2 regions of the Jeotgalibacillus haloalkalitolerans genome follow, and region 1 is predicted to be linked to the other one. Evidence: predicted binding sites of a transcription regulator. Region 1 holds the regulator's gene; the other holds the start of a gene.

The links. The regulator LexA, encoded in region 1, represses DNA repair genes until DNA is damaged. The targets are predictions, from matches to a motif close to CGAACATATGTTCG.
Region 2: the regulator LexA is predicted to act here: its motif matches at 4,304-4,317, upstream of uvrB (excinuclease ABC subunit UvrB).

What each region holds. Positions count from the first base shown of each region.
Region 1 is NZ_JAXQNN010000002.1:272,824-280,295, reverse strand. It holds gene tkt (transketolase) at 1-2,003, opposite strand, end outside; gene UFB30_RS06230 (DUF896 domain-containing protein) at 2,124-2,357, opposite strand; gene UFB30_RS06225 (YneB family resolvase-like protein) at 2,431-3,078, opposite strand; gene yneA (cell division suppressor protein YneA) at 3,091-3,423, opposite strand; gene lexA (transcriptional repressor LexA) at 3,583-4,203, shown strand; gene UFB30_RS06210 (alpha/beta fold hydrolase) at 4,268-5,152, opposite strand; gene glnA (type I glutamate--ammonia ligase) at 5,253-6,587, opposite strand; gene UFB30_RS06200 (MerR family transcriptional regulator) at 6,620-7,006, opposite strand; gene UFB30_RS06195 (methionine gamma-lyase family protein) at 7,329-7,472, opposite strand, start outside.
Region 2 is NZ_JAXQNN010000001.1:1,008,478-1,015,949, forward strand. It holds gene UFB30_RS04650 (S41 family peptidase) at 1-1,293, shown strand, start outside; gene UFB30_RS04655 (PDZ domain-containing protein) at 1,409-2,572, shown strand; gene UFB30_RS04660 (HD domain-containing protein) at 2,902-3,540, shown strand; gene UFB30_RS04665 (CsbA family protein) at 3,572-3,817, shown strand; gene uvrB (excinuclease ABC subunit UvrB) at 4,459-6,441, shown strand; gene uvrA (excinuclease ABC subunit UvrA) at 6,449-7,472, shown strand, end outside.

The DNA of each region.
Region 1 (7,472 bases):
GACTGTAGTAATGCTTCTACACGTTTCACAACGTTTTCCACTGTAAAACCGTATTCCTCAAGTACTGTACCGCCTGGAGCTGAAGCACCAAAAGTATCGATACCAAGTACTTCACCTTCATCACCTGTATAACGTTCCCAGCCAAGTGGTGAAGCCATCTCAAGTGCGAAACGTTTCTTCACATTCTTTGGCAGGACTGATTGCTTATAATCAGCTGACTGCTGCTCAAAGCGATCCCATGATGGCATGGAAACAACAGCTGCATCGATATTTTTCTCACGAAGAGACTGCTGAGCTTCATACGCAAGTCCCACTTCAGAGCCGCTGGCAAGAAGAAGAACATCAGCTTCTCCTTTTTCAGATGGTGATAAGACATAAGCTCCTTTTTTAACACCTTCATAAGCGTTCTCTGCAGAACCAGGCATAGTAGGAAGACCCTGACGCGTCAATACAAGTGTTGTCGGATGATCCTGCGCTTCCATAGAAAGTTTCCACGCAGCAGCAACCTCATTACCATCAGCAGGACGAATGACTGATAAGCCCGGCATCGCTCTGAGTGAAGGCAGTTGTTCAATCGGTTCATGCGTTGGACCGTCTTCTCCAACTGCAATACTATCATGTGTAAATACATAAGTAACCGGAACACCCATTAAAGCTGATAGTCTGATTGCCGGTCTGACATAATCACTGAATACAAAGAATGTACCGCCGTACACACGCAGACCTCCGTGAAGCGCCATTCCATTAAGCGCAGTTCCCATTGCAAATTCACGAACACCAAACCAGATGTTTCTGCCTTCCGGTGTTTCAGGTGTGAAATCAGCTTCATCTTTCATCATTGTGTTATTTGATCCGGCAAGGTCGGCTGAGCCGCCAAACAGTGTTGGAACCGTCTTTGAAATGGCATTCAGCACTTCACCTGATGATGCACGGCTTGCAAGGGATTTTCCTTCTTCATAAACAGGTAGGTCCTTATCCCAGTTATCTGCAAGCTTTCCGTTCATTGCATCCTCAAGCTCCTGTGCAAGTTCCGGATAAGCAGATTTATAGTTTTCGAATTTCTCGTTCCACTCTTTTTCTTTTTCAGCACCATTATCTACAACCAGTTCCTCGAATCGCTTGTATACCTCGTCAGGCACATAAAATGCCTCTTCTGCTTCCCACTGATACGCTTTTTTAGCAAGAATTGATTCTTCATTACCTAGTGGAGCACCATGAGCTTTTGATGTACCTGCTCTGTTTGGTGAACCAAAACCGATCACTGTTTTAATTTCGATCATTGTCGGACGGTCAGAGTCAGCTTTTGCTGCCTTAATCGCATCTGCAACTTCCGCTACATCATTTCCATCGTCAACACGAATATACTGCCAATTGTAAGATTCAAATCTCTTTTTCACACTTTCTGAGAATGAACGGTCAAGATCCCCGTCAAGAGAAATGTCATTTGAATCATAAAGCACGATCAGCTTATCAAGCTTCAGGTGACCTGCAAGTGAAGCAGCTTCTGAGGACACACCCTCCATCAGGTCTCCATCGCCACATAATGTATAAGTATAATGATCAACTACATTAAAGTCGTCACGGTTAAATTTGGCACTTAAATGTTTTTCAGCCATCGCCATACCAACAGCCATACCAATTCCCTGACCAAGAGGACCCGTAGTTGCTTCAACGCCTTTTGTATGTTTGAACTCCGGGTGACCTGGCGTTTTAGATCCCCACTGTCTGAAGTTTTTAATCTCATCAAGCGATAAATCATATCCGGAAAGATGCAGTAAGCTATAAAGCAGCATCGAGCCGTGTCCTGCTGAAAGTACAAAGCGGTCACGGTCGAACCAGTCCGGATTCTTAGGGTTATGATTCATAAACTGAGTCCACAAAGTATATGCAAATGGAGCAGCCCCCATCGGCAGGCCCGGGTGACCCGAGTTTGCTTTATCAATTGCATCAATTGATAATGTCCTGATTGTGTTGATTGCTAAATCATCTGTCTTGTTAAACATCATCTACATCCTCTCTAACTCACGTGATACGTCCTATTGTACAAAAAAAAAAGAGAGATGTACAAACATCTCTTCTTTTTATTAAAAAAGTTCAAATCCTGCCTGCAATTCAGGAAAATATTAGTTCAGCTTATTCCTATTTTTTGCATCTTTAAGTTTTTGCGGCGTAACATCTTTACCCTCAGGATCAATAACAGTTACATTTTCAATCGTCTGTTTCATTGAACCTCTGAATGCCTCGAGATATTCCTGCCTAAGTGCCTGCTGTTCATCAGCTTCAGTTTTTGAAAGTGTATCTTCTTTAGATTTCTTTGATAACTCATTGATTCTTTTAATCTTGTCTTCAGATAACATGTTTTTCACCCTTTCTTTCAGGTAAGCTCCTATGTATGTTAAAAGAAAGGTGAAAATTTGACAAGTAATTTGTTTATTGCATCTCTGATTCCATATATTCAACATACCTTCTGTGAACGGTGGCTTTTGATACAGGATGCCCGAGACCTCTCAATACAGATGAAATCTCCTGAAAGGTCAATCCGTTACTGCGCAGCCTGACAATTTCATCCACGGGTATTTCGATTTTTTCCCGCCCTTCTTTATTACCACGGTTTTTAAGATTTCTCTGCGGTTTAAATCCCTGCTCAACCGCACGTTTCATCCCTCTTTTTATTTTCAGGTTATGTAGCTTCCTCTGGTGTTCTTCCACCATACTGACAATCTGAAGGATCATCGAATCTGATTCAGACAGCTGCAGCTCACCGTCATGGGCAATGGTATATATTTTTATTCCTTCTTTATGCAAAGTATGCAATAAAGCAATTTTTGCATTACCTCTTCCTATACGCGTTTCATCCTGAATCAGAAGGCCTTCCGCTTCATACAGCCGTATATGATCCAGTAATTCAAATACACCCTCACGGTCCAGATCAAACCCGCTTTCTCTCTTACTGATGGTTGAAACGACCTGATAATTCATTTTGACGGCAAGGTGTTTTAACTCCTCTTCCTGCCTTGCAAGTGATGTTTCCTGTGCTTCTTTTTCTGTACTGACTCTGCAATAAATAATTACTTTCAACACGATCACTCCTTATTTCTGTTCAGATGCCAGGTGTATCGCGTCTTCACTGAAATCAAAAGCTTCCTCAGGCACCGGCAGCTCAAGTTGTTCTCCCGCTACAATGACATGAGAAGAAAGCTCATTATGTTCAGTTACCCACTCAATAAACTTTTCCGGGGTCATGGATGTATGGCTTGCATATTCCTCAGCGTATGCCCAAAGCGTATCTCCATTTTTAACGGTAATTGCTGCGTATGTTGCATCACTGTTTGCTGTATTGGTAAAAACTAAAAATAAACTGAAAAACAGCGCAGTCACCACGAATAGAATAACAAATGAATATTTTCTCCACAATGCAGTCATTATTAATCGCCTCCATCGAATATGTGTTCGCTTTTATTAATCTGAGTATAATACGAACATTTGTTTTGGTCAACACAAAAACTCGAACTTATGTTTGTATTTTTAAAAACGCTATGCTATAATTTAGAAAAGTTTTAATCTGAAAAGAGGTGCTGAAGCGTGAAGAAGTTATCAAAACGACAGCTTGATATATTAAACTTTATTAAACGTGAAGTTCAGGACAAAGGTTATCCGCCTTCCGTTCGTGAAATCGGCCTTGCGGTTGGACTAGCTTCAAGTTCTACCGTTCATGGACATCTTGCAAGACTTGAAAGTAAAGGCTTAATCAGGCGTGATCCAACAAAACCGAGAGCGATTGAAGTTATATCCCTCGAGGAGGATAAAATCCCGACACAGCGCGTAGTCAACGTTCCGCTTGTGGGGAAAGTTACAGCCGGGTCGCCGATTACAGCAATTGAAAATGTTGAGGAGTATTTCCCGCTCCCTGAAAGACTGGCTTCATCTGATGATGCTGTGTTCATGTTAGAGATTATGGGAGATTCTATGATTGAAGCCGGCATTTTAGACGGAGATCTTGTCATTGTGAAACAACAAAATACTGCGAACAACGGGGACATTGTGGTAGCAATGACGGATGAAGATGAAGCAACAGTAAAACGCTTCTTTAAAGAAAAGGATTATGTCAGACTCCAGCCTGAAAATTCTTCTATGGCACCAATTATCTTAAATAACGTATCCATCCTTGGAAAAGTGGTAGGAGTATATAGACAGGTTCATTAAAAAAGCTGAACGTTTTGACAAAGTTGTCAAAGCGTCCAGCTTTTTTAATGCTTCATGATTAATATCATTTTATGTCAGCGAGCACTTTTTTTATAAATGAGGAAACCTCCCCGGGGATTTCAATTGGCAGCATATGCCCTCCTGAATCAAACATATGTGTTTTACAGCCTCTGATTTTATCTTCGGCTTTTTTAAGTAAGGTATATGGATCATAAATTACTTCATCACGTCCAACCGCGATATGGACAGGCATCATTAATGTATCGAGTTCATGATCTTTAAACAACTTAGGGGGCGTCATCACATACTCCCAGGTCACATGCTTTTGTCCAAGATAGTAAAGCTTAAACAGCCGTTCCTGCCCCTCTTCCTTCTTAACTGTGAGCCACCTGCAGAACTGGCTGATGATAACTGATTCGCTCGGAATCAGGTTTGTTAGTAGCAACCTTGAGTAGAAAGACAGATTCATTCTTTTGATTGAAGCTGCCGGTGAAAAAACAATTAATGATTTCACTCTGTCGGGCTTTAAAATAGCAAAATTAAGCGCATGCCATCCGCCGTTGGAATGACCTACTATAGTTACTTTTGCAATCTTCAATTCATTAAGAAGCTCTGTGATCCACATGATATAATCTTCCCGTTCGTTTAAATGCTCTTTTGTATTACTTTGATTAAACTCTCCCAGCACATCAACAAAATAAAGCTTAAATTCATCTGCTAATTCTTCCGCACATTTATACCATTCCGCAGAACTGAAACCAAATGCATGAAAAAAGAGGAGCGGCTCCTTATCCTGGTTCCCGCACTCAAGAACCGAAATGTCTCCAAAAGTAGTAGTAATGATACGTTCCTGATAAGGTGTTTCCCATAACTTCATCACTTTCTGATACGCAGATTGGTACAGCTCATATCCTTCTTTTGATTTAAATCCTCTATATGAATCTGCCATTACAATCCCCCCTTAGCCTTTATATACCCGGCTTTTTATATTTTGACCAGATTACATATAAAAAACCTCTGAAGCGAAATTGCTTCAGAGGTTTGAATAATTAATACATTTCTAAATACTGTTCTCTCTCCCATGGGTGAACCTGCGTACGGAACATATCCCACTCGATTTCTTTCGCTTCCACGAAGTGCTCAAAGATGTGCTCTCCTAGACCATCAATAATAACCTGGTCGTTCTTAAGCTCTTCAAGGGCTGCAAAAAGAGTACCAGGAAGATCTTTAATACCTGCAGCTTCACGCTCTTCTTTGTCCATTACATAGATGTTTCTGTCAATTGATTCAGGTGGTGTCAGACTATTTTTAATTCCATCAAGACCTGCTTTAAGCATTACAGCCATTGCAAGGTACGGGTTTGCAGATGGATCGACAGAACGAACCTCAACACGTGTACTCATTCCACGTGAAGCCGGGATTCTGACTAACGGGCTGCGGTTTCTTGCAGACCATGCAATGTAGCAAGGCGCTTCATAACCTGGTACAAGACGCTTGTATGAGTTTACAGTAGGGTTTGTCACAGCTGTAAATCCTGAAGCGTGCTTTAGAATACCAGCCATGAACTGTTTCATTGTCTCACTTAGCTGACTTTCTGCACCTTCATCAAAGAATGAGTTCTTTCCGTCTTTAAATAATGACATATTGAAGTGCATACCTGATCCGTTAACACCAAATAATGGTTTTGGCATAAATGTAGCATGCAGTCCGTGCTTTCTTGCAATTGTTTTAACAACAAGCTTAAATGTCTGGATATCATCACATGCAGAAACTGCATCAGCGTATTTGAAATCAATTTCATGCTGTCCAGGTGCAACTTCGTGGTGAGACGCTTCAATTTCAAAGCCCATTTTTTCAAGTTCAATTACGATATCACGACGGCAGTTTTCACCAAGATCTGTTGGTGCGAGGTCAAAATATCCGCCTTTATCATTTAATTCAAGTGTCGGTTCACCATTTACATCAAGTTTGAAGAGGAAAAATTCCGGCTCAGGTCCAAGGTTGAAATCAGTAAATCCAAGCTCTTCCATTTCAGTCAATACGCGCTTTAGATTGTTACGCGGATCCCCTGCAAATGGTGTACCGTCAGGGCTGTAAATATCACAGATCAGACGTGCAACTTTACCGTCTCCGGCTGTCCAAGGGAATACAACCCATGTATCAAGATCAGGGAAAAGGTACATATCGGATTCTTCAATACGCACAAAACCTTCGATAGATGATCCGTCAAACATCATTTTGTTATCAAGTGCTTTTTCTAACTGACTTACAGGAATTTCAACGTTTTTGATTGTACCAAGGATATCAGTAAATTGAAGTCTGATAAAGTTTACATTTTGTTCCTTTGCCATTTTCATAATGTCTTCTCTTGAATACTTACTCATTGTGTGATTCCTCCTGTTTTTTATGTAATTTTTTAACGAAAGAACCTTGAAAGGTCTCCCGCTCTTAAACTGTTTTTGCTGTACTTGCCATTACCCATCATTTCCTGTTTTAACAGTTTTCTTAATTCACCTTCTGATAAGTCCGGCTTTTTAGCAGGTCGATCTGATTCGGCTTCTGTGCCATCCCCCAGGATTCGCTTAATACCAGCCATATTGACCCCCTGCTCAAGCAAATCTTTAATCTCAAGCAGCTTATCAATATCATTTAATGAGAAGAGACGGCGATTACCTTCCGTTCTGGCCGGTGCGATTAACCCATGCTCTTCATAGTAGCGAATCTGACGGGCGGTTAAATCGGCCAGCTGCATGACTGTTCCAATTGGAAAGAGTGGCATGCTGCGTCTAATATCACTGCCCATCATATAACCCCTTTCTTGCCTGTCGACAATTTAACTATATAACATGTTAAATTATCTGTCAACTACATGTTAGGTTTTATTACATGATATTTACCTGACTAGTTTTTTGTTCCCTTATCTCATGCGTTTTATGCATAATTTTAAAATAAAAATTATTTTTATTCAGAATTAATGTTCAGCAGAAATACTGAATCGTTCCATACCACCGATGATCATTCATGAGACTTAGTGCGTTTAGTGGAGAAATAATCGGTCAATATAAAAAAGCCGAGACATTTAATGTCCCAGCTCTGAGTCAGATTCGTCTTTATTATACAGCCATTTATAAAGAATTCATTTTTTGCAGGGCAGCTGTAATGGCAATTTTTATATGCTCATACGTAAGCCCACCCTGAATATAAGCTGCATAAGGCGGACGCAGAGGGCCGTCTGCCGATAATTCAATACTTGATCCCTGAACAAATGT
Region 2 (7,472 bases), on a different contig from region 1:
GAAATGTCCAAAATTGAAAAAGCACAGCAGATGATTCAGGACAGTTATGTTGAAAAGGTGGATGAAAATCTGCTGCTTGACGGTGCGTTAAAAGGAATGGTCGCAGCGCTTGGGGATCCATATTCAGTCTATATGGATGAACAGACCTCAAAGCAGTTCCACGATTCGCTTGATTCATCATTCAGCGGAATTGGTGCAGAAATTACGCAGCAGGAAGGTGAGTTCATCATTGTTGCGCCGCTCAAAGGATCGCCGGCTGAAAAAGCAGGGTTAAAGCCGAATGATGTGATCACGCTTGTAGACAATGAAGAAATTGACGGACTGACAATTTATGATCTGACATCAAAAATCAGAGGCCCTAAAGGCAGCCGCGTGCAGCTTGGTATTAAAAGAGGAGAGGCTGAAAAATCCTTAACCATTAATGTGGTGCGTGATGATATTCCTGTTGAAACGGTTTCCCATCAGCTTTATGAACGTGACGGGGCAAAGGCCGGATACATAGAAATTAAAACGTTCGGTGAGGGGACCGGTAAAGATGTGAAAGCAGCACTTGATGATCTTGAAAAAGAAGACCTGTCCGGATTAATCATTGATGTAAGAGGCAATCCGGGGGGATTACTGTCAAGTGTTGAGGAAGTGCTGGGCAATTTCTTAACAGATAAAAAACCATTTATGTATGTGGAAGAACGCTCAGGAAAACGGGAAGCACTAACCTCGGGATCTAAAGACAAAAAAGAATATCCGATTGTCGTGCTGATTAATGAAGGCAGTGCATCTGCTTCAGAAATTCTTGCAGCTGCGATGTATGAGGTTGAAGGCTATACACTGATTGGTACAAAGTCATTTGGAAAAGGAACCGTTCAGCAGTCACTTGAACTCGGTGACGGCAGCCAGATGAAGCTGACGGTATCAAAGTGGCTGACCCCTGATAAACGCTGGATTCACCGTAAGGGTATTCAGCCAACTTTAGAAGTCGTCCAGCCGGAGATTTTCGAATTATCTCCTGTTCAGTCTTCTATTGTGCTGAAAAAAGGCATGAATGATGAAAGGGTCGCTTCCCTTCAAAGGCTGTTAGATGGTCTCGGATATGAAGTTGACCGGACAGATGGCTACTTCAGTGCACAGACTGAAAAAGCCATTACTGAATTCCAGAAAAAATCCCGCCTGAAAGAAACAGGTGAAGTCAATACTTCTACACTGAAAAAGCTTGAATCGACGCTGGAGCTATACAAAAAGAATCCAAATCATGATCATCAGCTGCAATCAGCAATCGAGTTTATTGCACGCCATTAAACATTTCGCCCGGGGACGGCATAAATACGCTGTCCCCGGGCGAAATTCCTATACTGTGATTCCCTCAGGTCTGATACAATAAATACAAGAATTTGTTATCGACCGGGGGGATCGTATGTTCAATGAATGGTTAAGTGAATTGCCGGGTGCGCTTTTAGGACTGTTAAATCCGGTGCTGCTGATCGGAATCATCGCAGCAATTGTTGCAGGAACTGTAAGATTGAAAAGGGAACGCCGTGATGTCAGAACAGCGGTCAAGCCGTGGTACATAGAATTGCTCAGTTTTTTCGGCGTTTCTTTAGCATTTGGACTTGTGTTGTCAGCAGTGATCAGCGGAGCGGGAATCGTTGTTGATCTCTTCTGGATTTATGCAGTCAGTCTGGCCATGATTCTATTTACAATCATTGGTCAGTTCAGGCTTTTATCTGCAGGCTTTATGTTTCCGCTTGTATTTGTTGCGATTATCGGGCTTGACTACTTTAACGTGACACTACCGGAGCTTGTTCCGGCACTGCCTGATGCTTTTATCGCTGCAGGCATTGTAATGGGATTATTGCTGATTGCTGAAGGGCTGATGATTCAGCTGAATGCTGTCAAACAGACTTCACCAAGGGTAATCAGAACGCCGCGCGGCATGAAGGCAGGCGCATTTTTCACTAAAAGAATCTGGCTGGTACCACTGCTCATCCCGGTTCCAACAGGATTGATTAATGAAGCCGGCTGGTGGCCGCTCATTGGTGCAGGGGATACATTTTCACTTTTCATCTTCCCGGCTGTACTCGGCTATCAGTTAACGGTCGTACATGACCTGCCGAAAAATATTTTAAAATCAAACGGCGCACAGGTTGTGTGGCTTGGCTTCTTATCAGCTGTCATTGCAGCAGGTACACTCTGGGCACCATATCTGATCTTTGTGTCATTCGGAATTGCTTTTGCAGGACGATTATTCATTCTGCTCAAAACACGTGCCGTTTGCAGAAAATCCGGTTATCACTTCCTGAACGGAGATAAAGGCGTCATGATCATTGATGTGCTCCCGGGCACTCCGGCTGCAAAAATGGGACTGATGCGCGGAGAAATGGTTCATAAAGTAAACGGCCTGGTTGTCAGAAACGAACGTGAATTTTATGAAGCGATTCAGAAGAGCCGTGCCCATTGTAAGCTTGAAGTGTTCAACCATGCCGGAGAAGTGCGCTACACGCAGGCAGCTTTGTATGAAGGACAGCATCATCAGCTTGGATGTATTTTAATTGAAGACCGCAAACGTGAAACAGCCTGAGAGATCGGGCTGTTTTTTTTGACTGGCGTTCGGTGGGGCGGGCATGGCTGGGCTGGGTGGTTGAATAAATTAAAAGGTGATTGAATGAACAGGATTGGTGATGGATAAAAGTTGAAAGGTGTAAGAATCAACTTCATGTAAAGCGGCTCAGGCTGAATTAACCATGGAGCTGATTGATAAAAGTAAAAGGTGATAGATTAACGCCAATAGATGAGTGAATAAAATAAATTCCTCCCCGGACCAATCATTCAGCAAAAATTTCACATACAATGTATTGTACTTTACACACTGTGAATGCTACTATTAGCTAAAAATAACGGGGTGAGCTCATGGGGATTCATCATTATTTCAAAAGTCTATCTGATATGGAAAAGCTTTATCGTTGTCCCGGCAAGTTTAAATATAACGAACATACAGTGGCAGCCCATTCATTTAAAGTGACGAAAATTGCGCAGTTTCTCGGCACGGTTGAGGAGCATCACGGGAAGACCGTGAACTGGAAGAATCTTTATGAAAAAGCATTGAATCATGACTATCCTGAAATTTTTACAGGTGATATTAAAACACCTGTAAAGTATGCCTCTTCTGAATTAAACCGACTGTTCAGTGAGGTGGAAGAGGAGATGGCACACCGATTTGTGCAGGCGGAATTTCCTGAAGAGTACCAGTCGATTTATCTTGCGCGTTTTAAAGAAGGGAAGGATCGCACACTTGAAGGCAATATCCTGTCTGTTGCGGATAAAATTGATCTGCTGTACGAATCGTTCGGCGAAATTCAAAAAGGAAATCCTGAGCCGATCTTCCTTGAAATCTATCAGGAAGCATTATCCACGATTCTTAAATTCAGTGAGATGAAAAGCGTTGAATTCTTTTTAGAGGAAGTATTGCCTGATATGCTGGCTGAAAAGTTTATTCCTCATTCAGAACTGAGCAAAATCACACAAAATCTTATTGCAGCATCAAAATGAGTTCAGTATGATGGAATCGTGAGGTGATGAAATGGGCACAAAAATTCTGATGGCCATGTTTCTTCCAGCATTATTAGTTGTTTTATTTACCCGTATCACTTACAGCCGCACGATCGCAATGCTGCTGACGATCGCACTGATTGCCGGCTCATCTTATAAAGGATACACAGGAAGCTGGTACGTTATCATCGTTGACGCCGCCTCCCTGACACTTGGCCTCTGGTACGCCAACCGTTATATGAAAAAGTACACAGATAAACAGCGCGGAATCGCTTAGATTCCGCGCTGTTTTTTAATGCGGGATCCGGCTGAGCTGTTACCGTTCCAGCCCGGGCTGCAAAATCCGACTTAGGCTTGTAGCGATTTCTGCCCGAGATGTAGCAATTTGTTTTCAGCTTGTAGCGATACACCCGGGATTTTGTAGCAATCCACCCGTCAGTGTGTAGCAATCGCACACTTTTGTTGTCGTATTCACATGCCACAGTTGTTATGCCACACCCTCCTGATGCCTTTAAGAAACTAAAAGCTAAGCGCATGCAGGACATGGTGCAGTGGTAGGCTGAAGTTGTCGCTGTTTCGGCCCGGGATGTAGCAATCAGCCCCAAGCTTGTAGCGATACACCCGGGAACCTGTAGCAATCCCCCTCCAGGATGTAGCAATCGCAGACTTTTGACGTCACATCCACCGCCATAGTATCGCCATCCTCATGAACAAGTTTCTTATCTCCTCAACCACCTCCCGTAACTGCTCAAAACACATTTTGAGAATGTATGTTCGCTTTTTGCTGTTATTTTTTATCTCATGGTGGTAAACTAGTTGAGACAATTAATTTGCCTAAAACCCTGTTTCGTTTCATCATAAAGGGTATGAATATAGAAGAAGCTTTTTTCGGAAAGATTTATAGGAGGCGTTAGATAAATGGTGCAGGAATTTGATTTGCAGTCAAAATATCAGCCGGCGGGGGATCAGCCTGCTGCAATTAAGAAGCTTGTAGAGGGCGTTGAAAAACAGAAGCGGCATCAGACTTTGCTGGGTGCGACAGGTACAGGTAAGACCTTTACGGTTTCAAATGTTGTACAGGAAGTAAAGCGGCCAACGCTGGTCATTGCCCATAATAAAACGCTTGCCGGACAGCTGTATAGTGAGTTCAAAGAGTTTTTCCCGAACAACGCTGTAGAGTATTTTGTCAGCTATTACGATTACTACCAGCCTGAAGCCTATGTGCCTCAGACTGATACGTTTATAGAAAAAGACGCAAGTATCAATGATGAAATTGATAAGCTGCGACACTCAGCGACATCTTCACTGTTTGAGCGTGATGATGTCATCATCATTTCATCTGTTTCATGTATTTACGGTTTAGGTTCTCCGGAAGAATATAAAGAACTCGTGGTTTCACTCCGTGTTGGAATGGAAATTGAGCGCAATCAGCTGCTCAGAAGACTGGTTGATATTCAGTATGAACGAAATGATATTGCCTTTACCCGGGGTACATTCCGTGTGCGCGGTGATGTCGTTGAAATTTTCCCGGCTAAAAATGATGAGCACTGTATCCGCGTTGAATTTTTCGGAGACGAAATTGACCGGATCAGAATGGTTGATGCTCTTACCGGTGAAATCCTTGGTGACCGCGACCATGTAGCAGTATTTCCGGCTTCCCACTTCGTAACACGTGAAGAAAAAATGCGTGTTGCGATTGAAAATATTGAAAAAGAACTGGAAGAACAGCTGAAGATTCTCAAGGAAGAAGATAAGCTGCTTGAAGCGCAGCGTCTTGAACAACGTACGCGCTATGACCTTGAGATGATGAGGGAAATGGGCTTCTGTTCAGGGATCGAGAACTACTCGAGACACCTGACGCTGCGTGAAGCAGGCGCTACACCTTATACACTGCTGGACTATTTCCCGGACGACTTTTTACTGGTGATTGATGAGTCGCACGTTACGCTACCTCAGATCCGCGGGATGTATAACGGTGACCAGGCGCGTAAGAAGGTGCTTGTTGATCACGGATTCCGTCTGCCTTCAGCGATGGATAACCGCCCATTAAAGTTTGAGGAATTTGAAAAGCACGTGCATAATGCGATTTATGTATCAGCAACACCGGGCCCTTATGAGATGGAGCATACAGATGAAATGGTTGAGCAGATTATCCGTCCGACAGGGCTGCTTGATCCAACCGTTGAAATCCGTCCAAGTGAAGGTCAGATTGATGATCTGCTCGGTGAAATCCAGGACCGGATTGCGAAAAATGAGCGTACACTGATTACGACACTGACGAAAAAAATGTCTGAAGATCTGACTGACTATCTGAAAGAGATCGGCATCAAGGTTCAATATCTTCATTCAGAAGTAAAAACACTTGAGCGAATTGAGATTATAAGAGATCTCCGGATTGGTAAGTATGATGTATTAATCGGAATCAACCTTTTAAGAGAAGGGCTTGATATTCCTGAAGTGTCACTGATTACGATTTTGGATGCAGATAAAGAAGGCTTCCTGCGTTCTGACCGTTCATTGATTCAGACAATCGGCCGTGCTGCCCGAAACTCAAACGGTCATGTTATTTTATATGCTGATAAAGTCACGGATTCCATGCAGCGCGCAATGGATGAGACGGCAAGAAGACGTGAGAAGCAGATTGCTTATAATGAAGAACACGGCATTACGCCGGTTACGATTAATAAAGAGATCCGTGATGTCATCAGAGCCACTCACGCTGTTGAAGAAGCAGAAGAATATGTATCACCTGCTGAACAGATGAAGAAGATGTCTAAGCCGGAACGCGCGAAAGTCATTGAGTCAATGGAAATTGAAATGAAGGAAGCGGCACGTGCGCTTGATTTCGAAAAAGCGGCTGAATTGCGCGACCTCATTTTAGAACTGAAAGCGGAAGGATGACCTGACAATGGGTAAAGATCAGATTATTATACAGGGCGCCCGCGCTCATAATCTTAAAAATATTGATATAAAAATTCCACGTGACAAGCTAGTGGTGATGACGGGTCTTTCCGGATCAGGTAAATCATCACTTGCGTTTGACACGATTTATGCGGAAGGGCAGAGACGATATGTTGAATCACTCTCTGCTTATGCAAGACAATTCCTTGGTCAGATGGATAAGCCCGATGTGGATACAATTGAAGGATTATCCCCGGCGATTTCGATTGATCAGAAAACAACCAGCAGAAACCCGAGATCAACTGTTGGAACCGTTACGGAAATTTATGATTACCTTAGACTGTTATTTGCACGTGTCGGGAGACCGGTTTGTCCGGATCACGGCATTGAAATCACGTCACAGACAGTTGAACAGATGGTGGACCGTATTTACGAATATCCTGAACGCACTAAGCTTCAGGTTCTTGCACCACTTGTATCAGGGCGCAAAGGAACGCATGCTAAAATTCTTGAAGATGTTAAAAAGCAGGGATATGTCCGCGTTCGTGTAAATGGCGAAATGATGGATGTCGGTGATGAAATTGAGCTCGATAAGAATAAAAAACATTCTATTGAAGTGATCATTGACCGGATTGTGGTAAAAGAAGGCGCTGAATCAAGACTGGCTGACTCTCTTGAAGCTGCCCTGAAGCTTGGTGACGGCAATGTCATTGTAGACGTCATTGGTGAAGAGGAAATTAAATTTAATGAACATCACGCGTGTCCGATTTGTGGCTTTTCAATTGAAGAGCTTGAGCCGCGTATGTTTTCATTTAACTCGCCATTTGGCGCATGTCCGGATTGTGATGGACTGGGAACAAAGCTTGAAGTTGACCTTGATCTTGTGATCCCTGACTGGAACCTTACATTGAATGACCATGCGATCGCACCATGGGAGCCGACAAGCTCACAGTATTATCCATCTATGCTGAAAGCGGTCTGCAAGCACTACGATATTGATATGGATATTCCGGTAAAAGATATTCCAAAGA